DNA from 4 places in the Ruegeria lacuscaerulensis genome. Region 3 is predicted to be linked to each of the others. Evidence: riboswitches for the same ligand, from Rfam matches in the RefSeq annotation. Region 3 holds a riboswitch; each other region holds the start of a gene.
What was found. A riboswitch is a leader RNA that binds a small molecule or an ion and turns the genes downstream of it on or off. The one in region 3 is predicted to bind cobalamin.

Region 1: linked by a shared signal. The riboswitch ahead of GOV79_RS05930 (CbtB domain-containing protein) and the one ahead of GOV79_RS18635 (hypothetical protein) in region 3 are both predicted to bind cobalamin.
Region 2: linked by a shared signal. The riboswitch ahead of GOV79_RS05860 (DUF1636 family protein) and the one ahead of GOV79_RS18635 (hypothetical protein) in region 3 are both predicted to bind cobalamin.
Region 4: linked by a shared signal. The riboswitch ahead of GOV79_RS12245 (DUF1636 family protein) and the one ahead of GOV79_RS18635 (hypothetical protein) in region 3 are both predicted to bind cobalamin.

The regions. Positions count from the first base shown of each region.
Region 1 is NZ_WQGP01000002.1:481,955-486,657, reverse strand. Features, by position in the region: gene GOV79_RS05955 (thiamine pyrophosphate-binding protein) at 1-1,033, opposite strand, end outside; gene GOV79_RS05950 (DUF302 domain-containing protein) at 1,112-1,570, opposite strand; gene GOV79_RS05945 (DUF1636 family protein) at 1,698-2,054, shown strand; gene GOV79_RS05940 (hypothetical protein) at 2,051-2,545, opposite strand; gene GOV79_RS05935 (CbtA family protein) at 2,612-3,310, opposite strand; gene GOV79_RS05930 (CbtB domain-containing protein) at 3,315-3,479, opposite strand; cobalamin riboswitch at 3,516-3,721, opposite strand; gene cobF (precorrin-6A synthase (deacetylating)) at 3,765-4,508, opposite strand; gene cobA (uroporphyrinogen-III C-methyltransferase) at 4,501-4,703, opposite strand, start outside.
Region 2 is NZ_WQGP01000002.1:467,029-471,731, forward strand. Features, by position in the region: gene GOV79_RS05845 (protein-L-isoaspartate O-methyltransferase family protein) at 1-322, opposite strand, end outside; tRNA gene GOV79_RS05850 (tRNA-Cys) at 548-621, shown strand; gene GOV79_RS05855 (NAD(P)-dependent oxidoreductase) at 665-1,621, opposite strand; cobalamin riboswitch at 1,768-1,975, shown strand; gene GOV79_RS05860 (DUF1636 family protein) at 2,061-2,435, shown strand; gene cobW (cobalamin biosynthesis protein CobW) at 2,437-3,492, shown strand; gene cobN (cobaltochelatase subunit CobN) at 3,496-4,703, shown strand, end outside.
Region 3 is NZ_WQGP01000010.1:50,041-54,743, reverse strand. Features, by position in the region: gene GOV79_RS18650 (YbaB/EbfC family nucleoid-associated protein) at 1-303, opposite strand, end outside; gene GOV79_RS18645 (DNA polymerase III subunit gamma/tau) at 519-2,270, opposite strand; gene GOV79_RS18640 (protein-tyrosine phosphatase family protein) at 2,409-2,906, shown strand; gene GOV79_RS18635 (hypothetical protein) at 2,909-3,316, opposite strand; cobalamin riboswitch at 3,401-3,621, opposite strand; gene GOV79_RS18630 (alpha/beta hydrolase family protein) at 3,758-4,636, shown strand; RNA gene ffs (signal recognition particle sRNA small type) at 4,631-4,703, opposite strand, start outside.
Region 4 is NZ_WQGP01000005.1:282,758-287,460, forward strand. Features, by position in the region: gene GOV79_RS12235 (ABC transporter substrate-binding protein) at 1-636, opposite strand, end outside; gene GOV79_RS12240 (ABC transporter ATP-binding protein) at 633-1,439, opposite strand; gene GOV79_RS12245 (DUF1636 family protein) at 1,436-1,780, opposite strand; cobalamin riboswitch at 1,883-2,082, opposite strand; gene GOV79_RS12250 (bifunctional enoyl-CoA hydratase/phosphate acetyltransferase) at 2,320-3,714, shown strand; gene GOV79_RS12255 (acetate/propionate family kinase) at 3,707-4,703, shown strand, end outside.

The DNA of each region.
Region 1 (4,703 bases), on a different contig from region 3:
GTGCGGGCTCGCCGCCCGGCCATGTCTTGCGCGACGGGGTGCCTTTGGCAATGGCCTCCAACGTCTCGCCCGTGTGCGCGACCAGATTCAGCCCCGCCTGATGCATGTAGTGGTCATTGGGCACGGCCGAGACGTCGATCACACGCTTTTCCTCAGGGTCCCAGATCTCACGCCAGCCGGGGCGCATTTCGATCGGGTCATAGCCCAGACACAGCACCAAATCGGCCTGTTCGACCAGCGGAACCAGATGTTTGTCAGCCAGCGGCGACAGGCCCGCGCCGCCCAGGCACAAAGGGTGATCCTCAGGCACCACACCCTTGGCCTTGTAGGTCGTCACGAAGGGGATGTCGAAGTGCTCCAGAAATGCCTGCACCACATTGCGCGAGTCGTCATAGAGAACATCCAGCCCGACAATTGCGATGGGCCGTTCGGCCTGAGACACCCAACGGCGGGCTTTCTCGACGCAGTCGCCTGCGGGGGACACAGTGGCAATCTTGGCGCGGCGGCGCGGTTTCACGCCCGACACGCGGGTATCCGCGACCGAGATCGGCACGTCGATATGCACCGGACCGGGGCGCGGTTGATTGGCCAACGTAACCGCCTTATCGGCAACAATGTCTGCGCCTTTGGCGGTCAGTGTAAACGTCCCCTTGGTGATTGAGCGATAGACCTGCGCGTGATCCATCACCTGATGGGTATAGGTCAGCGCCTCATCCGCATCGACGCATCCGGTCAGCACGATCATTGGCACACGGTCTTGCAAGGCATTGGCGACCACGTTGATCCCGTTCATCGCACCGGGGCCAAGGGTGGCAACCAGAATGGCAGGCGCGCCATCGCGGTGATGCACGGCCTCGGCCATGAAACCGGCGGCGTTTTCATGCTTGGTCAGGTGAAAGGTGATCCCGGCCTGTTCCAGCGCATCGACAAGGGTCAGAACCTCACCACCGGGCATTCCAAAGGCGTGGCGACATCCGGCCTCGTACAAACGTTGGGCCAGAAGGTCCGCTGCGCGGGGCGAGAGGTCTTGCATAAGTCATGCTCCGAAAAACTGTTTCACAGCAGATTGCGGAGGACAGCCCCAGACGCAAGCCGGATCACGCCAGTGTGACTATTTGACTGCTGTTTCAGCCACAGCCTGAAACTTGCCATCCAGCTCCTCAGCGATCTCGCGCAGGGGGTCTCCGCCCTCATAGACATAGGGCGCGAAGACAAAGCTGGGAGTCTTGTAGGATAGGGTGGCGGTGCCGTCCTCGTTCTCGGTGACATAAAAGCGGATCGGCGCCTCGATCATCGCGTTCACTGATGTTTCCAGCACGCGCACCGCATAGTCGTTGTTGAAGGCACCAATGACCCGATTGCCGGGGATAGTGATCCCGCGCGATGCGGCGGCGTTGGTCGGGCCTGCCTGCGTGACCACGATCAGACCATTGGCTTTGATGGCATCCTTGGTGTCGGCAACCAACGCGTCGTAACTTTTGTCGGTTGCGTAGCTGGCCCAGCCCGACAGGGGCTCGTCTGACAAAGCAGGGGTCGCTATCAGGGCAATCGCAGTCCAAAGGGCTTTCATCTGGGCCTCCTGTTTCGGGGTTGCGACAGTGATGCCAGAAAGCGGGACAGGGCGCACTCACAATCTTGCGCGTTTTCTCGATTGCGCCTGCGGTTGGAAACCCTCAGAAACAGGCAAATGCCACCCGATGAGTTCCGAATTGGATCAGATGCGCCTGTTGATATGTTCGTCCTGTGCCGGTGCCCGCGATTGCGGAGCCGAGGTCAAAGCTGTCGAATCCGCCCTGACCCGCGCGGGGATTGAGGGGCGGGTTTCGGTCGATCAGCACGCCTGTTTCAGCGGATGTGCAGAACCCGTGGCCATCGCGCTGCAGGCCGATGGCGGGGCGTCATATGTGTTTTCAGGGGTCGATGTCGCCTCGGACGCCGATGATATCGTGGCGACCTGCCGGACCTATCTGGAAAGCCCCAAAGGCTGGATCGAAGACGCCCGGCCTTGCGGGCGGCTCCGGATGTGTTTGCGGGCGCGTATCCCGGCGCTTTAGTCGACCTGTAGTGTGACCGCCGCGCTGACGGGGATGTTGTCGACCATCAGCGGGCTGTGGCTGTTTGCGTTCAGAGAGACCGAGACTTCGACCTCGCCCTGCGGCAGATGGTCGATATGCATCCAGTTACCGTACAACCGGGCCAGTTTCTCTCCATTTACGTAGACATGTGCATGCCCCTCGCCGTCGACATCGGTCTTTGAGGCATTTTGTGGTGAGAACCGAAAGTTCTGCGGCATGACATACAGGTTCCAGCCCGCCATAGGATCGGGCGTAAGAGCGATCTCAAGCCCCGGAGCATCAGCGCCAGCAGGCAGGTTGATGGCAGTCGAATGATCGTGTGCGGCTGCCTCGGCGTGAGATGGACTGTGATGTGCAGGATCGCCATGTTCATGGCCGTCGAAAGTGACGCCATTTGCAGCCGCAACCACAAATCCTGCACCACTGCCAAAAACTATGCCGATTGCAAACAGGGCAAGTGAGCGTGCCATTTTATGTTCCTTGATGGTAGTAGCAAACACGCCGAGCTGGTCTCGGCGTGTTCATAAGCGTGCTTGTCAGGCCGCAGCTTCGGCACGCTGGCTTTCATATCGCCAGAAGTACCCGGCGAATGCCCCGACCAGAACCCAGGCTACCAGTCCGATGCCAAAAGCGCGTGCGGCAAACAGCGCACCGATCTCGGTCGGAACGGGGCCGGTGAACACGTCCGGCTCGGGCGCGCCGATCAGATGTGGGGCCAACAGCAGGGCGGCTGCGATCACATAGCTGATCAGGGTGCCGCCAAAGGCAATCAGCCACATGGCAACACCTGCTGCTGCGACGGTCGCAAACCACCAGATTTGACGCGCAGCGACATCGGCTGCTGCCACGCCGGGCACTTCTGGCGCGAGCGAGAATCCGGGTGCGAGGTGCACGGCAACGAACCCCGCAAGCCCCCACAAAACACCGGTGCGCCCGTCAATCTTGTGGCCGTTGCCCTCAGCCACGGACATCAGCGCGATCATCATCAGCGCATAACCGGTATAGATGAGCATTGTGAAAATAACGCTCAACGCATCGCGGAACAGATCCGAGAACATGCCCGGCAGCTCGGGGTGGGCATTGACGACGTCGCCGCCGAAATGGACCAATTCGCCTGATTCATACAGTTCCGCGTGCAGCAAAACCGGTTGCACAAACGCAAGCTGCAGCAGGGCGGCAATCAGCCCTGCTGTAGCACCAGCGAACAACGCGCTGGTCAGAATGCGACCAAACATGGGTTTAATGGCAGGGGAAGCCAGTTGCGTGACGCACGTCATGGGCTGCGTCATGCAGGGCGGCGGCCTGAATGTGACCAGTCACCGAAATGATGCCAAGGCCCAGAACCACAGCGAACATGACCGGCAGGATACCAGCGCGCGAGGCGGTTTGTGTTTGAGTTGTCATTTTCAATTCTCCTGTGCCGCCGCACCCGACGGCTGGTGTTTCAAATCACGCCTGGCAGGTCTCCTGGCTTGCGGGTCAGGGCCTGTGCTCGCCTTCCCCCTGAAAATTCAGGAGTGGCTGGTTGAGCAAGGCTCACCGCTTACAGTCGCGGGGGCGGCTGTGGATTGGATCAACTCTGATCGCACCACATTCCCTCTTAGCTCGTCGCTGTGAACGACGAGACCAGACGGGTTCATCTAGCCTTCAAAACCCGCGTGGCGCAATCGCCATTCGCGACCAATTTGGTCAGTTCACGCACTTTTTGAGAAGATAGATATCCATGATCCACCCGTGATCGGCGCGTGCAGCTGTACGGGTGTCCAGAATCTGCTGCGCAACCTCAGCCAAGGGCCCCTTGATCAGAATTTCCTCTTTCATGCCCACGTACGCCCCCCACCAGATGTCATAATCTGCCATCTGAAGATGTTGGAACGAGCACTCACCATCCAGCATTATCGCCACGTTTGACGCACCGTCCGGCCACCCTTCGTCGCGAATCCGCCGCCCCGTGGTCACGATGTAGGGGGCACCCAGATCGTTGATCGGAATCACGTGGGCAGCCGTCAACGCCTGCAGCGCTGTAATGCCAGGGATCACCCGCGTCGTCGGTTGAGGGTCCAGCCGCTCTGCAATCCGCAGGGAACTGTCATAAAGCGACGGATCGCCCCAGATCAGTAGAGCTACATGTCGTGCTCCAGGATGGGCGGCGATTGCCTCGCTCCAGCGCAATGCAATCGCGTCGTGCCATTTATCCACCCCGCGCAGATATCCGTCGTCGGACCGGCGCTTGGGGATGTCGAAATAGGCGATCTGCGGCGGCGTGTCGGTCACCTGCGCAATGATCATTTCGCGCAGCCCGGCCAGATCGGCCTTATTCTCGCCCTTGCGGGGGATCAGGATCAGGTCCGCCGAGCGGATCGCCTGCGCGCCCTGAAAGGTCACGTGGTCAGGGTTCCCGGTGCCGATGCCGATCAAGGTCAGGTCAAACATCGTCAAACTCTGCCAGCGGGCCGTAAAGGATCAGCGCCGGGGCGGTGCCTATCTCGTCCGCCAGTTTATTGGACAGCGCGCCTACAGTACTGCGATGCAGCTTCTGCTCGGGGGTCGAGACGGATTCGGCCATCAGTGCTGGCGTTTCCAACGGCAGGCCATGTGCGTGCAGCGTTTCGACCAGCAGAGGAAAGG
Region 2 (4,703 bases), on a different contig from region 3:
CTTCCACCGCAACCACAAGCTGCGCCATCTTTGCGGCAACAGCAGTAGAATACCCCATCGCCGGCGCGATATCGAGCACGACCTCATCATTGGAAATATTCAGCGCATCCAACATTTTGGCAAGCGTCCGAGGCTCCAGCAGGCAGCGACCGTTCCCCAGATCAAGCAGCCCTTCAACATATGCTGCCTCGCGCTGCGCATCGGGCACGAAGTTTTCACGCCTGACGCTAAGCATCGCATCGATAATCGGAAATTTCGTGACATCAGAAGGCCGGATTTGCGTATCGACCATAGTGCGGCGCCGGGCTGCAAAATCTGTCATTGGATCGCTCGTTCTATTCCCTTGGATGCTGGGCTTGTGCCATATCCGGATAAAACCGGCAACGGCTCAGGCATCGAAACTTTTTTGCAGAACAAGAAAGTGAACCTGTTTCCGATATGGCACGCCTGCGCTTGCTGAATTTTCGCCGCAACCCTCTGGACGCCCCAGAAGAAAGCTGTTAAAACGCCTGTCACACCACAGCAAGTATTTGATTTTACTTGAAAAGGCGAGTTGGCGGAGTGGTGACGCAGCGGATTGCAAATCCGTGTACACCGGTTCGATTCCGGTACTCGCCTCCACTCTCTCTACAAAACAGATTATTCCACTGACGCGCGGCTTGCGTCATTCAGCCCCACGCCCCTGAGGGATGACCTCGTATCCGGGCTCTTCCGGTTCGTCGTCCTCCATCTCGGGCGGAAAACCGGAGGCTGTGATGTCTAGACCGGTTGCATCCTCCAGACGTCGGATGATGTTGGGAGACAATTCACGCTCGCCATAGCGGGCAATTCCGTCCTCGAAAATCTGGATCATGACCGGGTTGATCTCCAGCGGTACACCGGCGCGGTCAGCGACGTCCTGAAACAGCCCGATATCCTTTTTCACAAGGTCCATCGTAAAGGAAATGTCGCGTGATCCGTTCAGGATCACCTGGCTTTCGGTCTCATGCACAAACGAAGTACCTGATGAAATCTTGATCGCCTCATAAGTCGTGTTCAAGTCCATCCCGGCGGCCTTGGCGGTCACGAGCGCTTCGGCGCAGGTAATCAGGTTTGCCGTCGCCAGGTAGTTGGTCAGCACCTTAAGCACCGAGGCCGAGCCCAACTCGCCCGTGTGCAGCACGCGGCGGCCCATCGTGGTCAGAAAGGGTAGGATACGTTCGAACGTCGCGCGGTCGCAGCCCGCGAAGATCGAGATATTGCCCGTCGCCGCCCTATGGCACCCGCCCGAGACAGGGCAGTCTACTGCCGCCCCTCCGCGTTCGATGACCTGCGCACCCAGCCGCTTGACCTCGGCCTCGTCGGTGGTGGACATCTCCATCCAGATCTTGCCGGGGCCGACCTCGGGCAGCATCTCCTGCATCACGGCGTCCGAGGCAGCAGGCGATGGCAGACAGGTGATCACCGCGTCGCAATCGCGCATCAGCTGGGCCGGGCTTTCGGCGGCCTTGGCCCCCTGCGCCACGAAGCCCGCGACCAGATCAGGGTTCAGATCGTGTACCGTCAGGTCGATCCCGTTGCGCAGCAAAGACCCGGACAGTTTGCCGCCCACATTGCCCAGTCCGATAAAGCCCACTCTCATGCGACACGTCTCCCTGTTTGCGCCGTTTCGGTCATGGCAGCACGGGGTTGCGGGCTTCGTCATGCCGCCCAGCGACGCTTACAGGTCGCTTTTCCACCGTTGCTTCACAGATGCTTGCGACTCGCTTGACAAGCCCCTGCCCGGTGCCGCATGTCCGATCCGTTGGTGTCCTCTTCACGAGGATGAAAAGGGAATGCGTCAACGGATCATCCGCCAAACGCAGCCGCCCCCGCGACCGTGACCGGAGAGGGTGCCCAAGCCACTGGCCAAACAGGCCGGGAAGGCGGGACATCCGACAGGGCAATTGCCCTGACATCCGCAAGCCGGGAGACCTGCCAGCACCCGCGATTGAAACCGGACGGGGTGTTCCGGTGTCGGGTCAAATGCGACCCGCTTGAAACCCCGTCCCCCACGATGAGGATTTGGGGGGATGAGAGACATGACCGAGACCGCTCCGGTCGAGCTGCTGGTTTGCACCACCTGCCGCCGCGGCCTACCTGTTGAAGATGACGCAGACCGCCCCGGCACGTTGTTGCACAAGGCGCTGGAACAGGCCGATCTGCCCGAAGGCGTAACGCTGAGAGCCGTCGAGTGCCTGTCGAATTGCGATCAGGGCTGTTCCATCGTTCTGCGCGGCGGACCCGAGCGCTGGACCTTTGTTTATGAGAACCTGAACGAGGTCGATCATGTCGACGTGATCGTCGACGGCGCGACCAAGTATCTGGCCACCGAAGACGGCTTGGTCAAATGGCGCGAGCGCCCCGAACATTTCCGCAAAAACTGCGCCTCGCGCATTCCCCCGATTGGAGCCTGACATGTCCACCCTCGAAAAACTCCCCGTTACTGTGATCACCGGCTTTCTGGGCTCGGGTAAAACCACGCTGGTGCGGCACCTGATGCAGAACCCGCAGGGCAAGCGTCTGGCCGTTGTGGTTAATGAATTCGGCGATGTCGGCGTGGATGGCGATATCCTGAAGTCCTGCGCCATTCCCGATTGCCCGGCGGAAAACATCATGGAACTGGCCAATGGCTGCATTTGCTGCACCGTGGCCGATGATTTCATCCCCACGATCGAGGCGCTGATGGCGCTGGAGCCGCGCCCCGAGCATATCCTGATCGAAACCTCGGGCCTTGCGCTGCCGAAACCGCTTCTGAAAGCGTTCGACTGGCCCGATATCCGCTCGAAAATTACCGTGGATGGCGTGATCGCGCTGGCCGATGCCGAGGCGGTGGCCGCTGGTCGGTTCGCGCCGAATGTCGAGGCAGTGGATGCCCAGCGCATGGCCGACGATTCCATCGACCATGAAACCCCTCTGTCCGAAGTGTTCGAAGATCAGATCTCCTGCGCCGATATCATCCTTCTGACCAAGCCTGATCTGGCCGGCCCCGAAGGTGTCGCCAAAGCCAAAGAGATTATCGCCGCCGAGGCCCCGCGTCCTCTGCCCGTGGTCGAAGTGGCCGAAGGTGTGGTGGACGTGCGCGTCGTGCTGGGTCTTGAGGCTGCCGCCGAGGATGACATGGAGGCGCGGCCTTCGCATCATGACGGTCATCACGATCATGAACATGACGATTTCGAAAGCATCATCGTCGAGCTGCCGGAACAGACCGACCCGGCCGATCTGGTCGCGAAAATCGAACGTCTTGCCAAAGAACTGAACATCCTGCGCGTCAAGGGCTATGCCGCTGTTAAGGGCAAGCCAATGCGCCTTCTAGTTCAGGCTGTGGGCGCGCGCGTGCGTCATCAGTACGACCGTCCGTGGCAGCCCGGCGAAGAGCGCCGTTCGCGTCTGGTGGTGATTGCCGAGCATGACGACATCAAAGAGGCTGAAATCCGCGACATCCTCGTGGGCGTCACCGAGGCTGCCGAGTAAACCATGCACGTCGTCTTCCGCGAAAACCACGGGTTAGAGGAATCCGAAACCCCAACCGATCTGGGCCAGAGCCCGGCGGATTTGGTGGTGCTGTCGTTCTCGGACAGCGACCTTGGTGCTTTCGCGGCAGGCTGGCATCGCGGTGGCGGGCCTGACGGTCGGATGCCGACCCTGCGACTGGCCAATCTGACGGCGCTGAAACACCCTCTGTCCGTTGACACCTATGTGGAACAGACGTTGGAGGACGCTAAAGGCATCCTGATCCGTCTGATCGGCGGAGTGCCCTATTGGTCCTACGGACTGCAGCAGGTTCTATCGCTTGCGCAGACCAAAGGGATTGCTGTGGCCGTGCTGCCCGCCGACGGGCGCGAGGATACGCGACTGGATGAGTATTCCACCCTGCCCGTCTCCACCCTGCGCCGCTTAGCGCATCTTTGTGACACCGGCGGCGAGGTTGCAGCACAAGCCGCTTTGGCACAGATGGCACTGGCAGCGGGGCTCTATGCGGGTCCGGTGATGGGGGCTAAATCCCTGCCCGACTGCGGCGCATGGTGCCCCGATCGCGGAGTGATTCCGGCGGAACAGGCGTTTTCCGGTGACTCAAAACGCGTCGTGGTCAGTTTCTACCGCGCTTACCTGACCTCGGCCGACACAGCCCCCGTGGCCGCCCTGATCCGTAGCCTGCGCGCGCGCGGCTTTCAGGCCGTGGGCCTGTTCGCCCCTTCCCTGAAAGCGCCATCCGCCGCCGACTGGCTGCGCGACACCATCGTATCGCTGGCCCCGTCCGCGATCATCAACGCCACGTCCTTCTCGGGCAAAGGCGCGTCGGGTACCTCGCCTTTGGACGCTGCAAATGTGCCCGTCTTCCAGGTCGCACTGGCCACTTCGCGCCGCAAGGCGTGGGCCGAGGCGGAACGCGGCCTCTCCCCCGCCGACCTCGCCATGCATGTGGTGCTGCCCGAGGTGGACGGGCGTATTTCAGCGGGCATCGCCTCGTTTAAGGAACCGGGCAAACGCGACCCGCATCTGGAATATTCCCGCTTTGCCCACCGGGTCGAGGAGGAACGGATCGAGGCCATCCTTGACCGTGTGACCGGCTGGCTGAACTTGCAAGGCAAACCCAAATCCGATCAGGTGCCCGCGCTGGTTCTGTCCACCTATCCCGGCAAAGACTGGCAGATGGCCCATGCGGTGGGCCTCGACGCGCTGGC
Region 3 (4,703 bases):
GGTCAGCTTGGCCATCTCTGCCTGCGCGCGTTCAGCGGCTTTGGTCTGTGCGTCCTTGATGGCGGCGAGGATCAGGTCTTCTACGACTTCCTTATCGTCGCCGTTGAAGATCGAGGGGTCGATGTCCAGACCTTTGAGTTCGCCCTTGGCGGTGGCAGTGGCTTTGACCAGACCTGCACCGGATTCGCCGACAACCATCAGATTGTTGAGTTCTTCCTGCATGTCGGTCATCTTGGTCTGCAGATCCTGCGCGGATTTCATCATCTTGGCCATATCGCCCAGACCGCCGAGTCCTTTGAGCATTACTTTTTCTCCTGCGAATCGGTTTGTCGCCTAGATACGGATAGCGCCCGTGCGGCACAAGGGGGCAGTGCCCTCCCGCCCGTCGTCGCGGTCTTTTGCAAGACCTCTCCTCCCGTTGGGCCCGGCAGAGCGCGGGCAACGCCCGCGCTCTGCCGGGCCCAAGGTCGCTCAGGGGTATCGGCGTCAGCCGATGGCCCGTGGCGGGCGCGGGAGGGTTAGTCCTCTTCGAACGGGTCCCATTCGTCTTCGACCTCGGGCAGGGCCTCGGTTTCGACCTTGGCGGCGCGTTCTTCGGGGGTTTCGATGCGTTTGATCTTGGCTTTGGGGAATTGAGCCAGCACCGCCTGCACCAGCGGGTGCTGTTCCGCCTCGGCTTTCAACGCCAGATCGGCGGCGTCGCGGATTTCGGCGATGGTTGCTGCCTTACCGTTGGCGACAATCGTCACCGCCCACCGATTGCCGGTCCAGCGTTGCAGTGCGGTACCCATGCGAGCGGCCAGGTCGGTTGGGGCCGAGTCCGTCGGTGTGAATTCGATCCGTCCGGGTTGGTACGAAACCAGCCGGACACCGTTTTCGACCTCGACCAGCAGTTTCACATCCCGGTTGGTGCGGATCAGTTCGACCACATGTTCGAAGGTCGAGTAGCGGGCCAGAGCCGTCTGCACATCCTGCGCCAGTGCCGCCGTCGGTGCACCTGCTCCGCCGCGGACGGGTGGCGCATAGGCAGAGGCCAAGGGGGCCTGCACGGCGTGCGTTGGGGCGGTCATTCCGCCGCCGGGTCCGCCATTGGGTGACGGAGGCGGGGAGTCTTGCAAACGTTTGATCAACTCTTCCGGGCTGGGCAGGTCGGCAACATGGGTCAGGCGGATCACGGCCATCTCGGCGGCCATCATGGCGTTGGGGGCGGCTGAGACCTCTTCCAGAGCCTTCAATAACATCTGCCACATACGGGTCAGGACGCGCATCGGCAGGGCCTCTGCCATTTGCTGACCGCGCGCGCGTTCGTCGGGGGACACGGTCGGGTCTTCGGCGGCATCCGGCGTGATTTTCACGACCGAGACCCAATGGGTGATCTCGGCCAGATCGCGTAGCACGGCCAGCGGGTCGGCGCCTTCGGCATATTGCGCGCCAAGCTCAGTAAGCGCCCCGGCGGCGTCGCCGCGCAGGATCATGTCCATCAGGTCCAGCACTCGGCCACGGTCGGCTAAACCCAGCATCGCACGCACCTGATCGGCGCTGGTTTCCCCGGCACCGTGTGAAATCGCCTGATCCAGCAGAGAGGTCGCATCCCGCGCCGAGCCTTCCGCCGCGCGGGTGATCAACGCCAACGCGTCCTCGGCGATTTGCGCACCTTCGGCCTCGGCAATGCGGCGCAGCAAGCCGATCATGTCTTCGGGTTCGATCCGGCGCAGGTCGAACCGCTGGCAACGCGACAGAACCGTCACGGGTACTTTGCGAATCTCGGTGGTAGCAAAGATGAATTTCACATGCTCGGGTGGTTCCTCAAGCGTCTTGAGCAGCGCGTTGAAGGCGCTGGTCGACAGCATGTGGACCTCGTCGATGATGTAGATCTTGTAGCGGGCCGAGGCCGCGCGGTAGCGGACGCTGTCGATGATCTCGCGAATATCATTGACGCCGGTGCGGCTGGCGGCGTCCATCTCCATCACGTCCACATGGCGGCCCTCCATAATGGCCACACAATGTTCGCACTGGCCGCAGGGTTCGGTGGTCGGCTTGCCCTCGCCATCGGGGCCGATGCAGTTCATACCCTTGGCGATGATTCGGGCCGTGGTGGTTTTGCCGGTGCCGCGAATGCCGGTCATGATAAAGGCTTGCGCAATTCGATCCGCCTCGAACGCGTTTTTCAGCGTGCGTACCATGGCGTCCTGACCGACTAGATCGGCGAAGGTTTCCGGGCGGTATTTGCGGGCAAGAACCTGATAGGCGGGGCTGGGCGTGTCGGTCATATCTGCTCTGTCGGATTCGGAGTCCGATGCAGCGTAGTGACCCCTGCCGCCCACGTCCACAGCAGCAGCGCAGGAAATTCGATTTGCAAGCAAGGACGCAGGCGATACATCATCGGCGCAGATTGATCGGAACGTGCCATGGATAATTTCGCCATCTATTCCCTGCGACTGGGGCCGGGTCGTCTGGGGATATCTCCGCTGCCCGGCGCGGGAGGTGCCTATGCGGCCGATCTGAAGACGGTGCAGGACTGGCGACCGGATCTGGTGATTTCAATGACCACAAGCTCTGAGATGAAAAACCTGGGAGCGGCGGCGTTCGGTGTCGATCTGGAGCGGCTCGGGGTCGAATGGGCTCACCTGCCGGTCCAGGATTTTGGTGCGCCGGATGCGCGGATACAGGCCATTTGGCCAGATGTCAGCCAGCGCGCCCGTGCGTTTCTGTCCGGCGATGGAGGCATTTTGGTCCATTGTCGGGGCGGCTGCGGGCGATCAGGTATGGTTGCTTTGCGGTTGATGACGGATAGCGGACTGCCCGCAGATACCGCTTTGCAGATGCTACGGACAGTACGTCCCTGCGCCGTCGAGACCGAGGCGCAGATGGTCTGGGCCACTTCGGCGGCCCGGACGGGCAGCTGAATTCAGGCTGAAAGCTGGTGTTCGGTCGGCGCGGCTGGCTGGGGCGCCGTGGTAACCACTTCCATCATCGCGCAGGGCGGTGTCGGCAAAAGGCTGGCTGCGTGGGCGGTGAAATCTGCTCCGAACAACATATCCGCATAGCGATCCAGCCGCTCGGCCGGAGTGTCGGCGGCCACACCGCAGAACACCCGGATCTGATCGGGTTGGGCGCGAAACCGGGCCGAGCACCCTTCGGCGCAATGGGTCAAGTCGCTGCTGCCTTCGATCTCGAACGCATCGGTTGTTGCCGGACGGGCCGTGGCCATTGCATCCGTCAGGGCGCGTGCCATTCGGGCCAGTGCCGGGCAGGGGGCGCCGGTTTTTTGGCATACCGTCGCGGTGAATTCGTGGGTCTTGGTCTTCCAGATCATGATGCGCCCTCCGCGCGCTGGACGAGGGGCATGGATCAGGTGTGACAGCGTGCTGACGACCTGTCCCGGACACCCCGCCCGAGTTTCGGTTTTCGTTCGATGGCAGGTCTCCTGACTTGCGGGTCGTGGCTTTGCCGACCTTCCCAGCCTGTTGGCCAGTGGTATCTCGGCATTGCTCACCGCTTACAGTTGCGGGGGCAGTCTCGGCCTTGATCCGTTCCGGCAATGCCGGGCAGGATCGCACCGTGTTCCCTTTTCATCCCGCCCCGTGACCGGGGACGAGAACCATCACGCCATCGCTAGCGGTTGAGCGGGCTTCGAGTCAAGCGCCATTGAATACCGGCGCGACGTTGGGTCAATTTCCCCACGGCTTGACTCTGATGACGGAACAGGGCCGACTGCGCGGGTGAACTAAACAGTTTAGAATATGAGGCGCGGGCGATGTTGGACAATACGCATTCTGTTTTGACCGAAGATGTCCAGTTTCCGTCCGGTCCGGCGATGCTGTCGGGGCGGCTCTATCTGCCTGCTCTGCCTCCCAAGACAGTTGTGGTGATCCATGCAGCGACCGGCGTGCCCCGCGACTATTATCAGCATTTTGCCCATTGGCTGGCGGCCGAGCAGGGTATGGCTTGTCTGACCTATGACTATCGGGATTTCGGCCATTCGCTGACCGGCCGATTGCAGGACTCGCAGGTAACTATGGCGGACTGGGCGCTGGTCGACATGCCCGCCGCCCGCGCGGAAATGCGCAGACGCTTCCCGGACGCGGAACAATGGAGCATCGGCCATTCCGTTGGCGGAATGTTGGGCCCGGTTCAACCGGATATCGCGCAGATTGACCGCATGATCTGTGTTTGCTCCGGGCTGGTCACTCTGTCTGATCACCCGTGGCCGTACAAGGCACTGGCGGGGTTGTTCTGGTATGGCCATGCGCCGCTGGTTGTCAAAGCGGCGGGGTATTTGCCGGGCAGGGCTTTGGGCTTTGGGGCTGACTTGCCCGCGCGGGTCTACTGGCAGTGGCGTAGATGGTGCACGGCACCGACGAACTACCTGCCCGATTTGGGCAAGACCCTGCCCGAGGCGCGCTGGGCCGGGCAGGGAGTGCCGGTCGATCTGATCGCATTCGACGACGATCAGGTGGTGCCCCCCAAAGCGGTGTGGCGTCTGGCTGAGCTTTGTGGCCCGCATGCGCGGCGTCGGCTGTTGTCTCCGTCAGATTTCGGGGTGAAAGAGATCGGGCATATAGGCGTGTTCGCCCGTCGCAACGCAGCGGTCTGGCCGCAGCTTATTGCCCAGGATCATGTGGGAGATAAGTGAGAGGTTGGACATCGACCCAAGCGGGGCTCGTTGTGGCTGCTTCCTTCCGGACCTGACCAGGTTGGCG
Region 4 (4,703 bases), on a different contig from region 3:
GGCGTATTTTCCGGCGGTGAAGGGCGCATCAGCGGGCCCGTCCAGCAGGAACACGCGCGGTTTCGGCAGATCGGCGGTTTTCGCCTCAATCGCGGCCAGCTCGTCTTTCCAGCTTGAAACCAACGCTTCGGCCTTGTCTTCAACATGCATGACCTTGCCCAGACGCAGGACATCGTCAAACAGCAGGTCCATGCTGGCCTTTGGGCGGTCCTTATGCAGGTGAACGCAGCTTTCCGACAGGATCATAGTCTTGATCCCGAAGGGCGCCAGCGTTTCCGGTGTCACATCACCGCCGGGCCGCATTCCGTAGTACCAACCGGCAAAGAACAGGTCGGGTTCAACGGCCACCAGGTTCTCGACCGTCGGATATTTCGGGGCCAGTTCCGGGATATCGCCGCGCAGCGAGTCGAACTCGGGGCTGGTTTTGTACCAGCCGGTAATCCCGGTCAGGCCGACGATCTTGTCTTGTAGACCCAGTGCAAAGGCCATGTCGGTCATGTTCATGTCATGCACGACCAGACGCTCGGGCTGGGTTTCAAACACCAGCGGTTCGCCGCAATTGTTGACGGTAACTTCATGCGCGGCGGCACCGCCCGCCATGGCTGTAACCAGCGCCACGGACAAGATGTGTTTCATTCGGAAATGCTCCTAACTGGATTGGAAACTGAGGTTTTTCGGATGTCTAGCGCCGGGATCAAGCGGCCCTCGTGCTGGAAAAACAGGTAATCGACACCGAACGTGTCACGCACGCGGTCGGTGGTCAGCACGTCGGCCACAGGTCCGAACCCGGTAAGACGGGTGGATTTCATCAGCGCGACATGCGTCGCAAATTCCGGGATCATGACCAGATCGTGGACGATCATCACCACTGTGATCCCCAGCCCGGCCACCAGTGACAACATCCGCCCCTTGGCGTCCGGGTCCAGATGGTTGGTGGGCTCGTCCAGAAACAGCAGTGCCGGGTTTTGTGCCAATGCCCGCGCGATATGGGCGCGCTGCCGTTCCCCGCCCGACAGAACCGCCATGCGCTTGTCGGCCAGATCGTTCAGGCTGGTCAGGTCCAAAATTCGCGCAAGATCGGCGGCATGGGCCTCGGCCGAGCGGTCGGACCGGATCGGGATCTGTCCCAGCGCTACATACTCGCGCAAGGAGAGCCGCCCGTCGGGATATTCCTGCTGGCTGACAACAGCGATCATCCGCGCACGCTCGGTCGCCGACATGCTGCGCAAATTTCGCCCCTTGAACAATACATTGCCGTCAGAAGGATGCTCGGACCCGCATAGAAGGTTCATCAGCGTTGTCTTGCCCGCGCCGTTGGGCCCGGCGATGGCCAGAACCGCGCCTTCGTGAAGCGCAAAGGTGATGTCCTGAAGCAGAACTTCGCCGTGATAGGCGTGATAACCGACGCCGTTGACCTGAAGGAACGCATGTTCGGTCATGTGGCCTCCGTCGCCAAGGGCGGCATCCGCGACAAGGTCTTGTGCAACAGCGCCTCGGGGCGATCCGTTGCCTTGGTCCAACCTGTGGAACTGTTTTGGTATTGCCGCGCGAAAGCGGCCAAAGCGTCGATATCGGCCGAGGTTTGAATTTCGCCAAACAGATATTGTGCCTTCGCACCCGCCTGAAATCCAACGGTCAGTGGGTGATCGCAGCCGGCCATACACTCGATCATCCGTGTGCCGTAGCCCTCGGGCAGGCGCTCGCGCAGGGCCTCGGCAATCGATAGCGCCGCCTCTGCCCCTTGGCAGGTCGTGCAGATCAGCACCACATGATCCGTCATGCTCCGCCCCACCTGCATGCCAGACGGGCAGGGAGAGGAACGGTTCTGATGACATCGGGTCGATGTGACATTGAGCCTCTTTCCAGGACACCCCGCCCCGGTTTGGTTGCGTTTGAGATGGCAGGTCTCCTGACTCGCGGGTCTGTGCTTGGCCACCCTTCCCGACCTGATCCGGCCAGTGGGATATTGGCGTCGCTCACCGCCTACAGTTGCGGGGGCAGTTACGGATTTGGTCTGCACCTTACCGTATTCCCTTTTCATCCCGCGCGTGCAGCATCGGGAACCATCGTAGCGTCACTGCCTCAGATCAGAGCATGGGTCAATATGGATTCCGCAACGTTCCGGTGAAGACAGCGCAAAGGATATTGCTGCTCAGTGGGCAATCAGTTATGCTGCGACGCAGCAAAATTTGAAAGCCGAGGCTACGTTTTGCGGGCTCAAGGGTGCTGGAGGTACTATTGTGACCCCGAACTGACCTGCATCAATTAAACCCGCGACCCAAGTCGGTAAGACGTCCGAAAAACCAAAGTTGGCACGCTATGAAAATCCAGGAAAATAAAACCTTCGAGCAGCTCAAGGTTGGCGACGCGGCACAACTGACCCGCTTGTGCACGGTTGACGACCTTTATGCTTTTGCCTCGGCCTCGGGCGATCACAATCCGCTGCATCTGGCAACCTATGACGGGGATGGCGACGGCCTTGCCGAAGCCGTCGCACCCGCGCTGTGGCCCGCCGGTCTGGTCGCAGCCGTGCTGGGAAACTACATGCCCGGCGCCGGAACGCAGACTCGCCGCGCGGATTTGGCCTTCCACCTCCCGGTGCTTGCGGGTGAAGAACTGACTGCCTTTGTCGCTGTTGAGGAAAAGCGCGACGATGGTGATCTGCTCTGCTCAGCCGAAGTGCGACGGGTCGTTGACAATGCACTGGTTCTCAGCGGCACCGTTCAGGTCACACCGCCTTCGACGCATATGGAGTTCGACTCGGTCGAGGTCCCTGGCCTGATCGTGCAGCGGCACCGCCATTTCGACGCGCTGTTGGAAAAAGCGCGCCCACTAGAGCCGATGCCAACCGCCGTTGTTGCGCCAGAAGAGCCCAACTCTCTGAGCGGCGCGTTGCTGGGGCATGCCAATCATATTATTTCGCCGATCCTCGTCGGGAACCCCGATAAAATCGCCGCTGCTGGCGCTGAGCTGGGGGCCGACTTGTCTGGCATCGAAATTGTCGAGGCCCGCAGCCACGGCATCGCCGCGCACCGTGCCGTGGATCTTGTAGTCGACGGACGCGCGCAGACCCTGATGAAGGGGTATCTGCATACCGATGAGTTGCTGCACGCGGTTTTGCGTCGTGAAAAAGGGCTGCGCACAGGGCGGCGACTGTCACATGTGTTCGTAATGGATGTTCCGGGCATGTCGCGCCCGATCATGGTGACGGATGCGGCGGTGAATATTGCGCCTGATTTGGAAACCAAGGCGGATATCGTGCAAAACGCGATTCACCTGGCACATTCTTTGGGAATCGAACAGCCCAAGGTCGGCGTGTTGTCGGCGGTTGAGACGATCAACCCGCATATGCCGTCATCGGTCGATGCGGCCTTGCTGTCGAAAATGGCCGAGCGCGGTCAGATCACCGGCGGGTTGGTCGATGGGCCGCTGGCGATGGACAATGCGGTTGATCTGAACGCCGCCCGTACCAAAGGGATCACGTCAGAGGTTGCCGGTGCTGCCGATATTCTGGTCGCGCCTAATATTGAGGCCGGGAATATGGTGGCAAAACAGTTGACCTTCATCTCTCATGCCGAGGCGGCAGGGGTCGTGATCGGTGCGGTCGTTCCCATCATTTTGACGTCACGATCCGATGATGATGCCTCGCGATTGGCATCCTGTGCTGTAGCCGCGCTTCATGCGCATGCAAACAAGGGTAAAATCCATGGCTGATCATGTTGTGGCGCTGAACGCCGGGTCTTCTTCCCTGAAATTCGCGCTTTATGAGCTGGTTGAGGGCAATCGCCCCAGTATGCGCTGGCGTGGCCAGATCGAACGTTTGGGCGACGCACCACGTTTGCTGGCCCAATCCGCTGGAGGACGCTCGATCGACCGTCCTTTGACCAACACCAAAAGCCATGACGAGGCGATCCACGCCTTTCTGGAAATGGCGCGGGAATACCTGCCGGACATCCATGTACGTGCCATCGGGCACCGCGTCGTCCACGGGGGCACTGTTTATTCCGAGCCGGTGCGCATTGACGCCTCGGTTGTCGAGACGTTGTCTGGGTTCATACCTTTCGCGCCGCTGCATCAGCCCTATAGTCTTGCAGGGATACGCGCAGCCAGCGCGGCCTTCCCGGACACGGCGCAGATCGCCTGCTTTGACACGGCGTTCCATCGGACACACCCTTGGGTCAACGACACCTTCGCCCTGCCGCAGAGCTACTATAACAAAGGCGTACGACGGTACGGGTTTCACGGGCTCAGCTACGACTACATAACGCAAAAGCTGAAAGAGATCGCGCCGGGCTTGTACGACGGGCGCGTGGTTATTGCGCATCTGGGTAACGGGGCCTCGATGTGTGCGGTTTCGGGTGGTCGGGCGGTGGCCTCGACTATGGGGTTCTCGGCGCTGGACGGGTTGCCAATGGGAACGCGTAGCGGGCAGCTTGACCCTGGTGTTGTGCTTTACATGATGCAGCAGGAAGGCCTGTCGGCGGATGAGATTGCCGAGATTCTGTATCGCAAATCCGGTCTGCTGGGTCTGTCGGGGATATCGTCGGACATGCGCACCCTTCTGTCCGCTGACACGTCCGAGGCGCGTAAGGCCATTGACTATTACGTCTTCCGCATACGCCGCGAATTGGGCGCATTGTCAGCCGCACTGGAAGGGATCGACGCGCTGGTCTTTACGGGTGGTGTTGGCGAGAACTCGGCCG